Regions from separate parts of the Neobacillus sp. Fa239 genome, predicted to be linked through region 4. Evidence: predicted binding sites of a transcription regulator. Region 4 holds the regulator's gene; each other region holds the start of a gene.
The links. Region 4 encodes Rex, which represses fermentation and respiration genes when NADH is low (regulators of the CRP and FNR family bind a similar motif). Its sites were predicted from a motif close to TTGTGAAATATTTCACAA; they were not measured.
Positions count from the first base shown of each region.

Region 1: a site for Rex is predicted at 1,835-1,852, ahead of ACZ5XR_RS28400 (ubiquinol oxidase subunit II). Genes of this name have one in related genera too.
Region 2: a site for Rex is predicted at 1,900-1,917, ahead of ACZ5XR_RS16580 (formate/nitrite transporter family protein). Genes of this name have one in related genera too.
Region 3: a site for Rex is predicted at 2,163-2,180, ahead of hcp (hydroxylamine reductase). Genes of this name have one in related genera too.

Region 1 covers NZ_AP041612.1:12,072-15,919, reverse strand. The annotation lists gene ACZ5XR_RS28405 (spore germination protein) at 1-1,307, shown strand, start outside; gene ACZ5XR_RS28400 (ubiquinol oxidase subunit II) at 1,916-2,917, shown strand; gene ACZ5XR_RS28395 (cbb3-type cytochrome c oxidase subunit I) at 2,934-3,848, shown strand, end outside.
Region 2 covers NZ_AP041611.1:3,413,887-3,417,734, forward strand. The annotation lists gene ACZ5XR_RS16575 (aminopeptidase P family protein) at 1-913, opposite strand, end outside; gene ACZ5XR_RS16580 (formate/nitrite transporter family protein) at 1,051-1,875, opposite strand; gene ACZ5XR_RS16585 (HAD family hydrolase) at 2,113-2,940, shown strand; gene ACZ5XR_RS16590 (TerC family protein) at 3,025-3,750, opposite strand.
Region 3 covers NZ_AP041611.1:2,358,755-2,362,602, forward strand. The annotation lists gene ACZ5XR_RS11285 (GNAT family N-acetyltransferase) at 1-229, shown strand, start outside; gene hcp (hydroxylamine reductase) at 337-2,010, opposite strand; gene ACZ5XR_RS11295 (hypothetical protein) at 2,481-2,741, shown strand; gene ACZ5XR_RS11300 (ComEC/Rec2 family competence protein) at 2,839-3,696, opposite strand.
Region 4 covers NZ_AP041611.1:8,639-12,486, reverse strand. The annotation lists gene ACZ5XR_RS00070 (cytoplasmic protein) at 1-125, opposite strand, end outside; gene ACZ5XR_RS00065 (YhbD family protein) at 138-761, opposite strand; gene ACZ5XR_RS00060 (redox-sensing transcriptional repressor Rex) at 881-1,537, opposite strand; gene moaC (cyclic pyranopterin monophosphate synthase MoaC) at 1,573-2,058, opposite strand; gene ACZ5XR_RS00050 (ABC-F family ATP-binding cassette domain-containing protein) at 2,231-3,848, shown strand, end outside.

The DNA.
Region 1 (3,848 bases), on a different replicon from region 4:
TTGCAGATACGGAAAAAATACAAGAATATCTGGTTGTTCCATTATTATCTTTGAACAGTGCAAATGATGATGAAGCTTTTATCGACGAAATCGCCTATCACCATATCAAAACAGCAGATGTTGAGGTTGTGGAATCGTTTCAGCCCCTGATAGACGGGGTGCTATTAGGAAAAGCGGTAATCCTTCTCGATCAAAATACAAAAGGAATCATTACCGAAACTGCTCAGTGGAAGGAAAGGCATGTTGCGGAAGCAGTCAATGAAAAGGTTTATAGGGGACCGTTAATTGGTTGTTCGGAAAAACTAAAAACGAACCTAAACCTAATCAGAAGTCTTGTGAAAACACCTAAGCTATGTATCCGTTCCATGAAAGTAGGAATCCTATCAAAAACAGATGTATCAATTGTTTATATTAGGGAAATAGCTACCGAAAAAAACGTAACAGAAGTAATGAATCGAATTCAACGAATTAATGTAAAATATTTGTTGGAAGCTAGGATTATTGAGGATTATATCGAAGGTAAAAGAAAAACATTTTTTCCCCTTACACTCTCGACAGAAAGACCCGATAGTATTGCAGCTGCTTTATACGAAGGAAGGATTGCGATCCTTGTTGATGGGACTCCAGAAGCAATTATTGTGCCAACGGTATTTTGGCAATTTTTTCAGACCCCTGATGACTATTATGGTAAGTTTGGTCGATTTATTACTCGTCCTCTGCGTTTTCTTTGTTTTCTTACCACAATTTATTTGCCTGGATTATATACTGCCATAATGAGATTCCATAAAGATGTTCTTCCGGATCATGATTTGAAATCCTCATTATTATCTCATACACTTATCCCAATTTGGGCAGAAGTATTAATCCTTTTGATTCTGTTACATCTCATCAATGAGGCTTCCTTTCGATTACCCAAGAGTACGGTTTTTAGTTTATCGATACTGGGTACAATCATTGTAGGGGATGCAGCCTTGAGTTCTAAATTGGTTCATCCGCTCTCACTTTTTATTGTAGGGGTGTGTTTTATTACTGGCTATCCCTTACTTATTAGAGGCTTTTTAAGTACTGTAATCTCTTTACGATTCCTTTTATTTATTATCGGAAGCTTCTTTGGTTTAAGTTGCCTTGGAATTGTAAGCTTATTATTGATTATTTATGCTGCCAGTTTAAAATCCTTGGGCGTTCCTTATTTAGCTCCGCTAATTCCGTTAAATCCTAACGAATGGAAGGATACCTTTTACCGAGGGAATCTAGATGATATTACCAATAGTCCTCATACCTTTCCGTCAAAAGAGAAGAAAGAATGAGCAGAGTTCTGTTCGATCTTTAGAAGTCACTTATTTTATTAAGTCAAATTTTTCCTATATTTTATGTTAGTAATATTTTAATTTTGAATAGAAAAAATAAAGTCGTTTTATTAAGGGCTATTGAGGTAGTCCTTTAAATTTACAACAACAGATTTAGGTAGTTCATCGGAAGGGCAGTGGAACCTTATTCGGGTTTTACTGCCTATTTATTTTCTTTAGGTTGGAATGGAGGCAGTAGCACGGCATTATTATTTTCTATTTGTGAAATGGATGGTTTAAAAAATGATTGATTGGATGGTTATAAAATTAAAAAATCCTTTATTATAAACAAGTGGACTAAGAGCCCAACTCTGTAAAAGGGAAAATTAATATTTATTTTCATAATGTGTATGAACTCTCGATTTTTTAAAAGTGGTAAAGGAGTTGTTCTTATAGAGAGATTGTTGAATTATCTATTATTTGTAAGTACCTACTAGGAAGTATGTATTGTTTAAAGTACATTCTTGATCGAAATAGTATGACTTTTAATGTGAATAATTTCACAAGAAAACTATTACTCTATTTTTATTATTATCATATTGTTTATGTTTGAAAAAGGAGCATTCAAAATGAAAGGGGAAAGGAAAGTGCAAAATTGGATACGTTATGCTAAGTTTTCTATTTTAGCTTTATTAGGATTGGCCCTATTGTCAGGTTGTGATAGCAGCCAATATATAGTGCTCTACCCAAAAGGACCTGTTGGTCAACAAGAGTTAAAGTTAATTATCATTTCAGTTATTTTGTGTGCAATCATCATTATTCCCGTTATAGGTATATTTGTTTATATTGCAATCCGTTATCGGGATATACCCGGCAATAAAGCTCCTTATAAACCTGAATGGGATGATAGCAAAGTACTTGAGATTGTTTGGTGGGGTATTCCAATTATACTTGTCGCTATACTCGGAGTTTTTACTGCAAAAACAACGAATAATTTAACTAAGCCACCTGTGAAAAATGTCACTCCGATTACAGTTCAAGTTACTTCAATGGATTGGAAATGGTTGTTTACTTACCCAGGCAAAAAGATTGCGACGGTCAATTATGCTGAAATTCCTGCAGGTGTTCCTGTTCAATTCATTTTAACCGCTGATGCACCAATGAACTCTTTCTGGGTACCACAATTGGGTGGTATGGAATATACGATGCCTGGCATGTCTATGGGATTATGGCTGCAGGCAGATAAAAAAGGAAATTATTTCGGAACTGGTGCTAACTTTACCGGAAAAGGATTTGCTCATATGCAATTCAAAGTCAAAGCTGTCAGTCAGGCTGAATATGATAAATGGGCAACTGGCATAAAGAAAGACTCTCCTGCTTTAACCGATGCAGGCTATAAAAACCTGTCCAAACCAGGTCTAGCAAAAGAAGTAAGCTTTTCATCTTACCCGAAAGGATTGTTTGAGTCAATTGTCAATAAAAACGGCGGTTCTTATTATCATATGAGCAATATGGGTGATAGCAACTCTATGTCCGGGATGAAGATGGGCAATAGTAACTCAATGTCCGGGATGAAGATGGGCAATAGTAACTCAATGTCCGGCATGGATATGAAGTCTAAAAATAATTAATAGGAGGAATTTTAGCATGAATACATCGGGTTTTTTTGTAACAGGCGATCCCATGATTTATGGGGCGGATGTTTCCATTGTTTTGGCGTCTATTGCCATTATTTTTACCCTGACCTACTTTAAAAAATGGGGATGGCTATGGCGAGAATGGATCACCACTGTTGACCATAAAAAGATCGGAATTATGTATCTTTTGTCTGCACTGCTTATGCTTTTTCGTGGTGGAGTAGATGCTGTCTTGATGCGGCTTCAAGTAGCTATTCCTAACAATCACTTTTTAGAATCTGAACATTATAATGAGATTTTCACAACACACGGAACGATTATGATTTTATTTATGGCTATGCCATTTATGTTTGCCTTATTCAATATGGTCGTTCCGTTGCAAATTGGTGCCCGGGATGTTGCTTATCCTATGTTAAACGCTGTAAGTTTTTGGTTGTTCCTCATGGGAGCCATGCTTTTTAATATTTCGTTTGTTATCGGCGGTTCTGCGGATGCAGGTTGGCTTTCATACCCGCCTTTATCGGAAAATCAATTTAGCCCTGGTCCTGGTCAAAATTTTTGGATTTGGGGAATCCAGATTTCCGGTATTGGAAGTTTGGCAACAGGAATTAACTTTGTGGTAACCATTTTAAAAATGCGTACACCTTCTATGCGTCTAAAAGATATGCCCCTATTCTCTTGGTCTGTATTATCATCATCGATTGCTATTTTAGGTGCTTTCCCTATTTTGACGGCTTGTTTAGCAATGTTGACAATTGACCGTTTGCTTGGTGGACACTTCTTCACCATTGATGCTGGCGGTAATCCAATGATGTGGGTCAACTTGATTTGGATGTGGGGTCACCCAGAAGTATATATTATTGTATTACCTGCATTCGGAGTCTTCTCTGAAATTGTGGCAAACTTCTCTAAAAAACGTATTTTT
Region 2 (3,848 bases), 2.3 Mb from region 4:
GCACACCTGGTTTGATTAGTTCTGTCGTTTCTTGTAAAGCTTTTAATACAATGTTATAAAATGTTTTTTGTTTTTCAGTGAATTTACCATTTACCGGAAATGTATAGCTAATATCAGCATTATAATAGTTATATTGTGCACCTAAATCAAGAAGGACAAGGCTGCCATCTTCAACTGTGGCATCATTTTTTCCATAATGAAGGATTGTCCCATTTTTGCCGCTTGCACAGATTGTCGGGAATGCATAATGTTTTACGCCTTCTGACTTAAGTGAAAAATCAAAATAGGCTTCCAGCTGATATTCTTTCATACCCGGTTTCGCATGGCTCATTAAGTTTTTGATCCCATCATAAGTAATCGCAATGGCCTTCTTAATTTCTTCAACTTCCTCAGGCGTTTTATAAACGCGTAACTCGCAGACAAATGGATAAACATTTTTTAATTGCAGGTATGGATAATTAGCTTGGATTTTACTAGCAAATTGTTGAGCTTTTGTTGTTTGCTGACCTAATTCTCTTCTTTCAAGGTCTAAATACAGATTCGAAATTGAGTTGGTCAATAGAGTCCGAGTCAAGAAGGAATCGAATTGCTCGATGAATTGAATATTGTTAATTCCGGATATTTCCGCAGCATCTTCTTTTGAAATAGTCTTTCCCACCCATTTTTCTAAGACAGGGTCTGATTTTTCAATAAACAGATACTCTTCTACTTTTTTATTTGTTTTATGTACAAGAAAGATAATATTAGGTTCGTCTATTCCTGTTAAGTAATAGAAGTTACGATTAGGAACGAACTGATATTCCTCATCAGCAGATTTTTGTGGAGCTTTTCCAGCAAACATGACAAGCAGAGAATTCTCCTCAAAATTCTCATATAAACGATGACGGTTTTTCTCATAAAAATCCTTCTGCATTTCATTACCTCTTTTCAAATAGGAGTGAACAACACTCTTTAACTATACTATATTATGTAAAAATTCATACTAAATAATTTTCCTTAAGTGATAAAATAAATAATAGAAGCTGCCTCATATAGGTAGCCCCCAAAATCCTATCTTCCAGAGCTTTTAACCATTTGATGGATCACCTTTGGTTCATTGTGCTGCAGGTCTTTTTTCTTATAGGCATGGAAGTACGCCATGGCGATGAACACAGACCCTCCAACCGCATTTCCTAAAAAGACCGGGATAAAGTTTTGCAAGTATTCCCACCACGTAAAATGTCCTGCAAATATCGCAGCTGGAATGACGAACATATTCGCAACTACGTGTTGAAAGCCTATCGCCACAAATGTCATCGTTGGAAACCAAATCCCCACTATTTTTCCAGCCATATCATTTGCACCATAGGATAGCCAGACAGCCGCTGCCACCAGCCAGTTACAGCCAATTCCTGAAATGAAAGCCTGCAAAAAGGATGCCTCCAATTTATGCTGTGCAATATTAACGGTTTTGTTCAAAAACGGTGCTGTTTCCGTCATCCCGATTAAATGTCCGAAAAAATAGGCTACAAAAACGGCCCCGATAAAATTGCTCACCGTAACAAGAAACCAATTTAAAAGAACCTGCCTCATACTCACCTTATTAGCCATGCGCGCAATGGGAACGGCCATCATATTCCCTGTCAGCAGTTCTCCCCCAGCCAATAAGGTTAGAATTAACCCGATTGGAAAAACAGATGCACCTATTAAACTGCTTAATCCTTGTAAAGAATCAGGTAAGGGAGCTGTTACCCGGATAAAAAGTAAATAGCCTAAAGCGATAAATGCTCCGGCTTCAAAGCCTAAAATAAGGGTTTGAAAAGGAGCGAGTTTCGTTTTTTTGACCCCATTTTCCACTGTAATTTCCATAATTTTTTCCGGTTTGCTGAACGACATAAGAATGACTCCTTTAGATTTTTTATGTGAAATATTGAACATACTTTATTTTAACCTATCCCACATCACAACCGCTGTGAACGTTTTTTTAATTTTTCCATCTAAATATTAATCTCACCTATTTGTAAGATAAAATTGGTTAGGACTAAAAATGATTCCAGTGCTTGTAAAACCCCATTTGGTGTTCATTCTGTTATAGTAGTTTTAATGAAGAAATTGAAAGAGGGGAGTACAAAGATGAAATGTATCTCAATTGATTTAGATGGAACGCTATTAAACTCTGAACATGTGATATCGGAAGAAAATGTGAAAGCCTTAAAGGAATTACAGGAACAGGGCCATTGCCTGATTTTAAACACAGGCCGGGCGTTGGCAGATGTGATTCATCTAAAAGCGGTTCAAGATTTGGAGATTCCGATTTTTTGTATAAACGGTTCAATTATCTATTCTGAAATGCGTGAAATGATGTATGAAGCGACAATACCGCTTTCAATCTATAAGGAAGTATTTTCGATTTTGAAGAGTTTAGGAGTAGGCATTCTTGTTTACACAAACCAGGGCGGCTATCCTTCAACATTGCCTTCATTGCGTGATAAAAGTAAAAAGGAGATTGATGATTATTTTCGATCCTATAATTATGACGAAATTTTCGGACTGGAAAATCTAAAAATCTATAAACTTATTGCTTTGGTTCATTTTGATCAACTCGAAAAAATAGAAGAAATTAAATCAACTTTATCAGATAAATTTCCCATTAATATGGCTTCATCATTTCCTAATAATGTCGAAATTACATCAAACCAGGCTCATAAAGGAAAAGCCATTCTGCGTTACCAGCAAATGATGAACATATCCTTCGATGAAATTATAGCCTTTGGAGACGGCGGAAACGACCTCGGGCAATTTGAAGTCGCTAGCACATCTGTCGCAATGGGAAATGCCCCCCACTATGTTCAACAAAAAGCAGACATCATTACAAAGACAAATGAAGAAGATGGTGTCGCCTATGCATTACGTCACCTCTTACAATTAACTGGTGGAAAACAAGAAATTCCTTCAAGGTGATGGGGACACGTAATGGGGCCACATAATGGGGTCAGACCCCCGGCACGGTACTGCGTTAAAGCGCCGGGGGTCTGACCCCAATTATTAATATGTTTCACTGCCTGATTTTCTAAAAAGATGTACAAGAAATGTTCCTAAGAAGATCATAATGATGACACTAAAGAAGATCATTTCATCCATATGAAAGCCGAATGCGGATACGATCATTTTTATTCCAATGATTGCAATTAAGACAAATGCAGTTGTTTCGAATTCGGGTACTTTTTCAATCAAAGCCAGCAGGATATGGGCCACTCCACGCATCATTAAAATTCCTAATATTCCTCCAAGAAATAAGACCCATTCTTGATTCGAAACCCCAAAGGCGGCCATGACACTGTCAAAGCTGAAAGAAATATCCATAAGTTCGACGGTTAACACCGTTCGCCAAAAGCTCATTTTTTTAGAGCGAACCTCGTCTTCTTCTTCTTTCCTCTGAATCATATTTTGAAAGACAATCCATAGCAAATAGTGACCGCAGACAATCTTGATCCAGGCAATATTGATGAGGGAAACCCCCAAGCCAATCACCAAAATCCGAAAAAAATAGGCCCCGAAAATACCGTAAAACAGGGCTTTTTTCCGCTGATACTTTGGAAGATGCTTCACCATTACGGCTAAAACGAGAGCATTATCAGCAGACAATAATCCTTCAAGAATAATGAGCGTGCCAATAACTCCCCAACTAGCAGGGCTAAAAATGGCCTTTTCAAAAGCATCCAGTGAAAAAAATGTACTATAATTTTGGATTATTTCATGCAGGAACTCCATCCAGATTTTAGACTCCCTTTCCACAAGTTCAAGAAGCAGCCAAGCTCGTCCTCATTACACATGAGCTTTTCCTTGGTTCTTCTTAATTAAATGTATGA
Region 3 (3,848 bases), 2.4 Mb from region 4:
ATTTTTTCTCGGATCCGTATTTCAAAATAAAGGATACGGATCCAAGATCATAAAGCAGTTAGAGAATCAATTCCCACAAGTTAATAAGTGGTCACTTGATACACCAAAAGACAACAGAAGGAACCGTCATTTTTACGCGAAAATGGGATATAAAAAAACAGGAGAACGACGAATAAACGAATTTTTAACTCTTATAGTTTATGAAAAAATTTGCAGTCTTGATATGTAAAAAGGGCGAATAAGGAGGATAAAAAATACGAAAAAACAGGGAAAGCCATTGACTCTCCCTTTAACATTCATTTGATCCTTCATCCCAGTCGGGATCCGAGTCTATTATTAAACTGAAATACTTTCTTTAATTTCGATTGAGCTATTCATGAACATTTCCATGTCGTCTTTTGTATTTGAAATGCCGCCTACACCAAAATTCTCAATTAAGAAGTTCGTTACGTTTGGTGATAAGAAAGCTGGTAATGTTGGTCCAATGTGAATATTTTTCACACCTAAGTAAAGTAAAGATAAGAAAACGATAACCGCTTTTTGCTCATACCATGCGATATTGTAAGATAACGGTAATTCATTTACACTTTCTAATCCGAATGCCTCTTTCAGCTTCAATGCCGTCATGACAAGAGAGTAAGAATCGTTACATTGACCAGCATCAAGTACCCGTGGAATTCCGTTGATATCACCTAAATCTAGCTTATTGTATCGATATTTTGCACAACCGGCTGTTAAAATGATTGTATCTTTTGGAAGCTCTTCGGCAAACTCTTTATAATAAGTTCTGATCTTATGGCGACCATCACAGCCAGCCATTACAAAGAATCGTTTAATATCACCGTTTTTCACAGCTTCAACCACTTGATCAGCTACTTGAGCCACTTGATTATGCGCAAATCCTCCAATAATTTCACCTTTTTCAATTTCTACAGGTGGTTGGCATTTCTTTGCATGCTCAATCATAACGGAGAAATCTTTTGTACCATCTTCATTTTTAGGAATATAGGTTACACCTTCAACAGCTGTGGCACCAGTGGTATACATTCTTTCTTTATAAGATTCCTTTGGTGGTACAATACAGTTTGTTGTCATTAAAATCGGACCGTTAAAGCTCTCGAATTCACGAGTTTGTTCCCACCATGCATTTCCGTAGTTACCGACAAAGTGATCATATTTTTTGAATGCTGGGTAATAGTGCGCTGGCAGCATTTCACTATGTGTATACACATCTACTCCCGTGCCTTCTGTTTGTTTTAATAACTCTTCCATATCTTTCAGGTCATGACCGCTAACTAAAATCCCCGGATTTTGACGGACACCAATGTTTACTTTCGTCATTTCAGGATGACCATATGTGGATGTATTCGCTGTATCTAGAAGTTCCATGGCATGAACGCCGTATTTTCCACATTCCATTGATAGTTCAATCAATTGTTCCATACTTACGGAATCATCTGTGATCTTGGCAAGTGCTTTTTGCATAAACGCATTTAGCTCTTCATTTTCATAGCTAAGATTTGCCGCATGCTCTAAATAGGCAGCCATTCCTTTCAAACCGTAGGTCACTAACTCTCTTAATGAACGAATATCTTCATCTCTAGTAGCTAAAATACTAACTTCCCCAGAAGCAGATTTCATTTCAAGCTGATGATTTGTTTCACCATACCAAGTGACAAAATCGCTATTATTGTCAAAAGTGTATCCTGCATGATTGATTGCCGCTTTAATTTCTTCCCGGAGCTTTAATCCTTCTCTTACTGTATTAAAAAATTCATTTTTATCCCAGTTTGCATTGGTAATCGTCATAAAAAGACCATTGATGACGAACTCATCTGTTTTCTTTTGATTAATTCCGATTTCACGAGCCATTGTATTCACAATCGCTATTCCCTTAATTGTGTAAATCAATAAATCTTGCATATTTGCTAAATCATCTTTTTTTCCACATACTCCAACTACTGTACAACCTGTTCCTTTTGCGGTTTCTTGGCATTGAAAACAAAACATACTCATTTTTAAATTCCTCCAGTGATTGATTTTCGATTTTTAATCTTTCTTGTTTCGTGTTAATGATTAAATAAGGATCATAGGTGATTAACAATATAATCAACTTCTATAGTTTGTTATTATAATTTCATTCATTTAATCTTTGGAGTTCTTTATGAATATGTTCACAAACAAGACAAAAAGATTTGAACTCTTCGTGACAAAATGATGAGGATATAAATGAGTAGATAAAACAAGCAACTGAATCCTTATAGAAGTAACGAGGGTTTTAGTAAAGAAGGGAGAAGGGAAATTGGTAAGCACACATTCGAAATTGGGTTTTGTGTTGGAATGCCATTTTTCAGGAAAAGAGGGGAAATCGTGGTTATAATACATACCTATTACAAACGCAACCATAGCCATGGCTGAACATAGACGGGAAAGATGTGGAAGATTATACTATAGATAAGAAAAAAGAAAGAGGATCCCGCATGAAAATGAAAAAAGTTATATTGCCCCATGGATTCAACTTATTCATTCACCCGAAATGCTCGGTATTCATCGATACGGACAATCCGGACGATTATCTGTTGATGGATTGGGACGGGGATGCAGTTTGCATGATTTTTGTTAGCCAGGAGAGAATTGAAATCAAAAACAGCCGGTACGACCTTCATCATACCATAAACTTCATTTCAAGAAGCGTCACCTTTCATTTGCGACCGGATGATGAGGAAGTTCAGACCCATTAAAAAAGCAGGGATTCTTTACCTGCTTTTTTATTCTTCCACAATAAGCTACGATGAGCCCGTATAACATTGTCGAAAGTAAGGACTTTTCATCTAACTTTCATTTCTCATTCGAAACTAACCATATTTTCTTACCATTTGATTGGGCAATAATTGTCCCATTTAGATCAGTTCTATAAATAGGGACTTTTAAATATTTTAACCGATTGATCACCTCTGCAGAAGGATAATTCTTTGGACCGGCTGTACTAATGACAGCAACTTGTGGCTTGACCGCTTTCAGGAAAGGAAGCGTATTGCCTGTTCTCCCTCCATGGTGTGAGAGTTTAATTACATCCGCTCGAAGGTTTATTCCCCTATCCATCATTTCAGCTTCACTTTGCTCCCCCGAGTCGCCCATAAGAAGAAAGCGATTCTTTTTATAAATCACCTGTATAACGTTTGAATATTCATTTATACTTTCATAAGTTACAGGTGTTGGAGCAATAAACTTAAAGATAAGATTTTTTTCCAATTCAATAGCCTCATCCAATTGTGGCCTCAATACAAAAATACCATGATCAAATATAGCTTTTTGTAAGCGTATTACTTCAGGTGATGTTTGATCTCTATCTGCCATATAAAACCGATCTACTTTGAAAGTTTGGAGAATGTCAGGCATGGCACCAATATGGTCTCCGTGTGGGTGAGTAACAATGACTAAATCTAAGGTTTTAACGCCTTGAGTTTTTAAGTAAGAAATAACTTTTTGTTTAGTTTTATAAGGACCTGAATCAATTAGAATGTTTTTCCCTTCTGGGGACTGAATCAAAATAGCATCTCCCTGACCGACGTCAATAAAATTCATTTTTAAAATGTTATTGTTTGAATGAGAAATCTCAGCATTTACCGGAAGTGAAAAACTCATAATGAGAAAGCAAGTAATGGTGATGGCGATTATTTTCATTTTAGCGAACAAGTGATTTCACCTCTGAAAAAGGAATGGCAGTCATCTAATCGTATTTAATAACTATATTTTCCTAAAGCCGAATATTTATTTTTCGAATTCAGTTCTATTGAAGAAAAGACCTTCCGTAAGTTATACAATAATCCTTCATCAATTAAATGGCA
Region 4 (3,848 bases):
AATAGGCTGCATTCAACATCACTATTGATTGTTCCTCTTCCGTTTAACGTTACATCATGGAATTGTCCGCCGTTCGAGGCCCCTATTCCATTAATAACCAGATCTCCTCTATTTTTTACTTCCATTTTCATTCTCCTTTATAGTAATTTCGATTTAATTTCTTCGATACACGCCATCAGAGAAAGCTGAGCAACCATTTTTGTTCCCCGCTCTAAATGGAAACCCTCTGCGTTTAGCAATAAAAGACAAGAAGAGACACCCAGCTTTCTCGTAATCACCAATTCTCCGCTTTTTTGCTTAAGCTCCTGACGATGATCAATGAGCAGCTGCAGCAGCATGGTCCCCTCATCCAAATTGATTTCCCCTGATTGTAGAAGCTTTTCTAGAACAAATAATTCAAGCATTCTTGAAAAATTGAAATTCAAACTGCCTTTTTCCTGCTCTAAATAAAAATTGGCGACTGTTGTCGAAACAATGTTACGTTTTATTAATTCATCCTTCGATAAATTTAAGTCGGTTACGCTTGGGGAAAACATGTTTGCCAGCTCATCCAAGGATAAGTTTTCTTTCATCGTTTGAATTTTATTAATTCGATCTAACATCTTTTCTTTTGGAAAAAAAGTTTCTTGGCCGGTAAAGGTCGATTTCCGAACAAACCACTCCTCAGGGATTAGATCCTTTCGTTTCCATCTATATAACTGTCCATATGATATTCCGGCCAAATCTAATAATTCCTTTTTCGATATTAACTCCTCGCTCATATTGATAACCCCTTTCATAAAATCAATGTAACATAACACTGTTACGTTGTAAAGACAGGAATAAAATCCCTTAATCAATAAAAAAAGCCTTTCTACTTTTCGTAGAAAGGCCTCTTTCTTTACAATTCATCCATTTCTATTGTCGGATAATGCTTTAAAAAATAAACGAGCGATTGCAGCTCCACTGCCAAGTCAATGTGATGAACTCTAATGGATGATGGGACATTTAACCTTGCAGGAGTAAAATTCAAGATCGCTTTGACATTGGCTTTGACAAGCTTATCGGTAATCATTTGGGCCACTGGAGCAGGAACGGTCAGAATCGCCACTTGAATCTGTTCTTTCATGATTTGCTCTTCTAAATCATCCATGTGGTAGACTGGCACATCCCCAATCGTTGTGCCCATTTTATTTGGGTCGACATCAAAGGCGCACTGAATCTTCGTATTATTATTTTTTAAAAAATTATAATTTAAAAATGCTGTACCAAGATTACCTACACCAATTAACGCTACCTTTGTTAATTCATCTTGATCGAGTGTTTTCCGAAAAAAGGTTAACAGGTAGTTGACATTATACCCGTACCCTTTTTTTCCTAAAGCCCCGAAATACGAAAAATCCCTGCGAATCGTTGCCGAGTCTACTTTCACTGCCTCGCTTAATTCCGCTGATGAAACTCTTTGTTTCCCGGAAGCACTCAGATTTTGTAAAAATCGATAATATAATGGAAGTCGTTTTGCTGTCGCCTGTGGAATTTTCATTGTATCATTCGTCATGTTCTCCTACACCCCCATGAATGGATTTGTATCCTTTAATTCCTTTTAAAATCACCATGTTTACCGCCCGTTTTCTCTACTAGATAAGTCGGGCCGATCACCATGCCTTTATCCACTGCTTTACACATATCATAAACGGTTAACGCACATACAGTCGCAGCTGATAGCGCTTCCATTTCCACACCGGTACTGCCCTTTGTTTTCACAACAGCCTCAATGTTTAACTTATACAGCTCCTCTTGGTCCCTGCTCCAAGAGAATGAGACATTAATACCTGTCAAAGGAATGGGATGGCACATCGGAATCAAATCCCATGTTTTTTTCGCGGCCATAACGGCTGCTACCTGAGCAACGGCTAAAACATCGCCTTTTTTCATTTGATTATTCGTAATTCTATCATAAATTTCTTTATTGACAGTGATGCTTGAATGGGCCAATGCTGTACGTGCCGTTTCCGGCTTATCACTTACATCAACCATTTTCGCCCTGCCCTCTTCATTAAAATGAGTAAATTCAGCCATAAAAAAAATCCTCCTATCAAATCATACACTATTTTTTCGTTCATGTGTGTGAAACTTTGAGCGAATTAAGACAAATTTACAGTAATTTCTTATTCCCTAGTCGAATTATCGCACTTATTGCCGATATAAGGGGAATAAGGTACACTATTTTTAAGTAATAGAGGTGAATAGAATGATTTTATTACAGGTTAATCAACTAGCAAAATATTATGGCGCTGACCTTATTTTATCGAATATAAAACTTGAATTACAAACCCGGGACCGCGTTGCCCTTGTAGGAAGGAACGGTGCCGGAAAATCCACCCTTTTGAAAATGATTGCCGGATTCATATCGCACGACAGCGGTGAGATCATCAAGCCGAAAGATGTAACAATCGGCTATCTGGCCCAAAATACCGGATTAGAATCGAATTTGTCGATTTGGGATGAAATGTTGACCGTGTTTGAAGACCTTAGAGCGATGGAAAAATCGCTTCGGAGGCTTGAAGAACAAATGGCGGACCCGGAAATTAGCAGCTACGATAGAATATTAAAGGAATATGACCAGCTCCAAGTAAAATTCAAAGAACAGGGAGGATATCAATATGAAGCTGATATCCGCTCTGTCTTACATGGATTAAATTTTTCGAACAGCTCGCTCATGATATCCAGTTTAAGCGGTGGTCAAAAAACCCGTCTGGCCTTAGGAAAGCTTCTGTTAACAAAGCCTGATATCCTAATTTTAGACGAACCGACAAACCATCTTGATATCGACACCTTAACTTGGCTTGAGCAATATCTGCAAGGTTATGATGGAGCAATTTTAATTGTTTCCCATGACCGCTATTTTTTAGATAAAGTGGTGACGCAGGTTTACGAGGTTTCCCGCAGACAAATTCAAAAATTCATTGGAAACTATAGTTCCTACCTGGATCAAAAAGCAGTCAATTACGAACGGGATATGAAGCTATATGAAAAGCAGCAGCAAGAGGTTGCGAGTCTGCAAGACTTTATCGCCCGGAACCTTGCCCGTGCTTCAACGACGAAACGTGCTCAAAGCCGCCGGAAAAAGCTTGAAAAAATGGAACTGATGGACCGTCCCCTAGGCGACGAAAAGTCCGCCTCCTTCTCGTTTGAGATTGAGAAACAAAGCGGTAATGATGTCCTGATGGTTGATTCACTCGCTGTCGGATATAACGGCGAAATCGTTTCGGAGGAAATTTCATTTCGGGCATTTAAAGGTGAAAGCATTGCTCTTGTGGGGCCCAATGGGATTGGGAAATCGACATTATTAAAAACGATTATTAAAAAGCTTCCGGAACTTGGTGGTACCGTCCGATATGGGACAAATCTGTCCATCGGTTATTATGATCAGGAGCAAGCCGAATTGACCTCCAATAAGCGTGTTTTAAATGAGCTTTGGGATGAGTACCCATTAAAATCCGAAAAGGAAATCCGAACCGTTTTAGGTAATTTTTTATTTTCCGGTGACGATGTATTAAAAATTGTATCCACCTTAAGCGGCGGTGAAAAGGCAAGGCTTGCCCTAGCCAAGCTCATGCTTGAAAAAGCCAATCTCCTCATTTTAGACGAACCGACGAACCATCTTGACCTTGATAGTAAGGAAGTTCTTGAAAATGCCTTAATCGACTACCCTGGGACTATTTTATTTGTTTCACATGACCGGTACTTTATTAACCGCATAGCTACAAAGGTACTAGAATTAAGTAAATCTGGCAGCACAGAATTTCTGGGTGACTATGATTATTATGTAGAAAAAAAGCTGGAACAGGAAGAGCTGGAAGCCTTAG